2 regions of the Levilactobacillus sp. genome follow, and region 2 is predicted to be linked to the other one. Evidence: predicted binding sites of a transcription regulator. Region 2 holds the regulator's gene; the other holds the start of a gene.

Region 1 (2,402 bases), on a different contig from region 2:
GGCCTGTCTGTCGGCGAATCCAAGGCAGAAATGAACCGCATCTTAGCGTTTACCACGCCACTGTTGCCGGAGAATAAACCCCGCTATCTCATGGGCGTGGGGACCGCGGATTCCTTGATTGATGGTGTGATGCGCGGCGTCGACATGTTTGACTGCGTGTTGCCGACACGGATTGCCCGTAAAGGAACCTGCATGACCAGTCACGGTCGCGTGGTGGTCAAAAATGCCGTGTACACCCACGACTTTGGCCCCATCGACGACGAGTGTGATTGTTACGTTTGCCGGCACTATACCCGGGCCTACCTGCGGCATTTGTTCAAGGCAGACGAGGACTTCGGTCGCCGGTTGACCAGTTACCACAACCTGTACTTCTTGCATCATTTGATGAAGCGCGTGCGTCAGGCGATTTTGGACGACAATTTATTAGACTTACGCGAAGAAGTGTTTGAAAAGTACGGCTACAACGCCGAACATCCGAAGAATTTCTAGAAATAATTGGACGGATTCCTTGGATTCTGGTAAAGTTGTCCAATAGATAGAACATAAAGGGGTGAACAAATGTGTTAGGAAACTTAACGATTGCTGCCGGCGGTGCTGGTGGTGGTTACTCAACGTTGATCATCTTAGTTGTCTTCTTAGCGTTGATGTACTTCTTGATGTTGCGGCCACAACAAAAGCAACAAAAGAAGCACCGTGACATGATGAGCCAACTTAAAAAAGGCGATCACGTCATCACGATTGGCCGGTTACACGGTGTGATCGACGAAATCAACCAAGCGGACCAAACGGCAACTTTGGACTGTGACGGTATCTACTTAGTCTTTGACCTGCGGGCCATTGCGCAAGTTACGTCACAAGCACCACAAGCTGTGACGGCCCCAGCCGCTGAAGAAGCCACCAGTGAAGCTGCTAGCGACGACAAGTCAGCTGACAGCGCTGCTGATGATGCCGCTAGTGACGCCAAAGCCACTGACGACGCAACTGATTCGACTGATGACTCAGCTAAATAGTGCGAAAAGTACGGTCTCTCGGAGGCCGTTTTTTTGTTTAAGCAAAACTGGCTGCTGGCGCCCATTTCGGCCAGTTTAAGTTCACAAGGGTCGGGAAGGTTATCCGGACCTTTTTTCGCATAAAGTTGGCGTTTACCCGTCGCCAGGTGCTAGGAGTTAGAGACCTTTCCCGCAGTCCCTCACTAGTACTAACGAAATTGCGGACGAAAAAGTCACCCCCTTAGTGAAAATAACGGTAAAAAATGATTACGATCCCCGAGGCACAGCGTTTAGCGAAGGAACATCCTACCACTTTTCGTTACGTACCCAACCATTTTTGATTGAAGACAAACGTTTGTTTGGGTATAATTTAATTATTAAAAGACCAGCCACGAGTCGCCCTAAGCGCAGGCGGCCAGTTTGAATAATGTTGCCAAGGAAAGACAGACTTAGCAAACACCAAAGAAAGGGGGTGGCCCGCGTGGTGCCGGAGAAGTATACGCAACGCAAAATTATTCACGTCGACATGGATGCCTTTTACGCCTCCATCGAAGAGCGCGACCACCCCGAATTCAAGGGCCACGCGCTGATTATTGCCCGCGACCCGCGCACGACTGGCGGCCGTGGCGTGGTGACCACCGCCAATTATGTGGCCCGGCAACTGGGCGTGCACTCGGCGATGAATGCCAACGAAGCCTTTAAGCTGGCGCCGAAGGCCACGTTTAAGACGCCGGATTTTCCGCATTACCGCGAGATTTCCGATCAGATTCACGCCATTTTTCATGAATATACCGATAAGATTGAGACCGTGGCGTTTGATGAAGCCTATTTGGACGTGACCGAGAACAAAAAGCACCTGCACTCCGCGGTTCAGGTCGCCCATGAGATTCAAGTGGAGATCTTTGATAAGACCCATTTGACCTGTTCGACCGGCATTTCTTACAGTAAGTTTTTGGCCAAGGAGGCCTCGGACTTTCGCAAACCAGTCGGTGTGAGCGTCATTTTACCCGAGGACGCCCACGACTTCTTGATGGCACTGCCGATTGAACGGTACCGTGGTGTTGGGAAGAAGACGGTCCCTAAGATGCATGAGCTGGGCATTTTGACTGGGGCCGACCTGTATCAGCGCTCGCAACTGGAATTGATTCATGACTTCGGCAAATTCGGCTACGTGCTTTACCAGCGGGTCCGTGGCATCGATGAGCGACCGGTCGAGTACCAACGCGAACGCAAGTCGATCGGCAAGGAACGGACTTACGGGCCGCCATTGACGTCGGTGGGGGAAGTGGAAAGCCAACTCCGCCGCCTGGCCGAAATGGTCGCGGTGACGGTCAAACAAAAGCAGCGCCACGGCAAGACGCTGGTCTTAAAGCTGCGCGACAGCCAGTTCAACACCATCACCAAGCGCGTGAC
Region 2 (2,402 bases):
ACTTACGCGAAGCCGAAGCCTTGGCCGCTTACGACTTTTCAACCTTGCCAGAAAGCCATTATCACGGCGAAGTCATCTAGCAATCGGTGGATTGGTTAAATCAGTGCCTGCGTCAGCCAGGGTTCCGCCTGCTCTGGGGAACACCTCCAGCCTGAGGAACGGTCTTCCGGTTCGCTTGAAAGCCTGGCAAAACCGGCCAGTCTTTCAAGTCGTCCCACGCTGTAACCTGGCAAACAACGCCAGGTAACACCGTCGACACAGCTGGCTCCACCCTGGCCCTGGCTGTCTCCGGCGAGATAATGCCTATCAGTCCCGCGGTGTTGACAAGAAAATAATTGAGCAGCTAACTGCTAACAAGGGGTTAGTCGGTTATTAGTGGTCAGCACCTTTGGCGAACGGTAGGTGGCCAGTTTTGGTTATTGCAGTCGTCAACAACTAGTCTTAACGCGAAATCGCATGACGGCAATCTTTCTAGCCGATTGCTGCCAGTCAATCTTCAGTCACTAAAAAAGCCAGTCCTCAAATCGAGAGCTGGCTTTAACTTAAGTATGCAGAGTCTAGTGGACATCGTCGCGGAATAAGCCGACGACTTTACCCAAGATGCTGACGTGATTCAAGATGATTGGCGCCATGGTGTCATTTTCTGGTTGGAGCCGGTAGTGATCGGCTTCTTTGAAGAACCGTTTGCAGGTCGCTTCGTTTTCTTCGGTCATGGCAATGACGACATCGCCGTTATCGGCGGATTGTTGCCGGCGGACGATGACTTGGTCACCATTTAAGATGCCGATATTGATCATACTTTCGCCGCGAATCGTGAGCATGAAGAGTTGATCGTCATCGTTTTCGAATTCAGGTGGCACAGGGAAGTAATCTGTGGCTTCCTGAACGGCGAGAATCGGTTCGCCGGCCGTGACGGTCCCCAAGACGGGAATCTTGGTCTGTTCTTCGTGGACGCCCAGTTCTTCCAGTCCTGCCGGCGTGACTTCCAGCGCCCGGGGTTTCGTGGGGTCCTTGACCAGCAGGCCTTTCTTTTCCAGGCGGGCGATGTGACCGTGGACCGTTGAAGTTGAGGAAAGCGCCACGGCTTCCCCGATTTCACGGACAGTCGGGGGATACCCTTTTTCGTTGACCCGTTCCCAAATGAAGCGGAGAACGGCGATTTGTTTGTTCTCAGAAGCCTTACTCATTTTTTCTGCCACCTCGTTCGTCATTCGTAGTTTTGTTTAGTGCAATTGTAGCATAGGTACCGAACGTTTTCAAACAGATGTTCGGTTAAATTGGTTGAAATTTGAAAATAACCCTGATATGATAGGTGTCGACTTGAATTTTTAAGGAAACTTCGATAACTAAACCCAAAATTTTTTCTCAAGGAGGACTGTTCATGGCAGAACCAACAATGGACACGTTATTAACGCGCATCAATGAACTTGCACACAAAAATAAGGCGGAAGGCTTAACGCCCGAGGAAAAGACGGAACGTGCCGGCTTGCGGCAACAATACCTAAAGCTCTTCCGGGCGAGCTTCAAGAGCCAAGTCGAGATGTTGCAGGTCTACGACAAAAATGGTAAGGAAGTCACCCCGGAAAAGGTCCGGCAGATTCAACGCGACAAAGGCTTACGGGACGATTAAGGCGTACTGGCGGGTCCTTTTTGGGATTCGCTCTTTTAATTTGCGTTAAGTTTGTGTAGAATTGTTAAATGAATGACTTCATCAAAGGAGGGGAAACGACTTGGCAACTTGGATCTGGATCTTAATCGTGATCGTCGTGGGGTTGGCCTGTGCAGCAGGTGGCTTTTTCGGCGCACGGAAGTACATGGAAAACTATCTGAAAGACAATCCACCAATCAACGAAGACCAATTACGGGCAATGATGTTGCAAATGGGCCAAAAGCCTTCACAGCGGAAACTTCATCAAATGATGAACGCCATGCAACAAAATGCACACAAAAAATAAGTTGGTTTATTTGAGGCTCGCTTCCAGGTTTCTTCCTGGGGCGAGTCTTTTTCGTTGTAATTTCACGATTTTCCGGTAAAATGAGTAAGTCTGTGCTATATTTTAATCATATTCTAATTTTAAGGAGGGATGTTCGTGAGTATTTTTCGCAAACTATCTTGGTATTTCCGATTGGAATGGCGGCGATACCTGGTCGGGGTCATTGGCCTCTTGCTGACGGCATTGATTGCCATTATTCCCCCGCGGATCATCGGAAACATGGTCGATGGCATTCACGGGCAGACCATGACGGGACGCGTGCTGGCCATGGATCTCTTATTCGTGACGCTAGCGGCCTTGGCCCAATACACCACGCGCTACATTTGGCGTAACGCCATCTGGGGTGGAGCGGCGCGGCTGGAACAACTGTTACGAAACCGGTTGTTTAACCACTTCATGCAAATGGAC

What was found. Region 2 encodes LexA, which represses DNA repair genes until DNA is damaged. Its sites were predicted from a motif close to CNAACANNTGTTNG; they were not measured.
Region 1: a site for LexA is predicted at 1,338-1,351, ahead of dinB (DNA polymerase IV). Genes of this name have one in related genera too.

The regions. Positions count from the first base shown of each region.
Region 1 covers NZ_JALCJA010000005.1:325,384-327,785, forward strand. The annotation lists gene tgt (tRNA guanosine(34) transglycosylase Tgt) at 1-489, shown strand, start outside; gene yajC (preprotein translocase subunit YajC) at 561-1,010, shown strand; gene dinB (DNA polymerase IV) at 1,516-2,402, shown strand, end outside.
Region 2 covers NZ_JALCJA010000001.1:383,727-386,128, reverse strand. The annotation lists gene LKH74_RS01850 (nucleoside 2-deoxyribosyltransferase) at 1-80, shown strand, start outside; gene lexA (transcriptional repressor LexA) at 558-1,187, opposite strand; gene LKH74_RS01840 (DUF896 domain-containing protein) at 1,382-1,630, shown strand; gene LKH74_RS01835 (YneF family protein) at 1,731-1,955, shown strand; gene LKH74_RS01830 (ABC transporter ATP-binding protein) at 2,091-2,402, shown strand, end outside.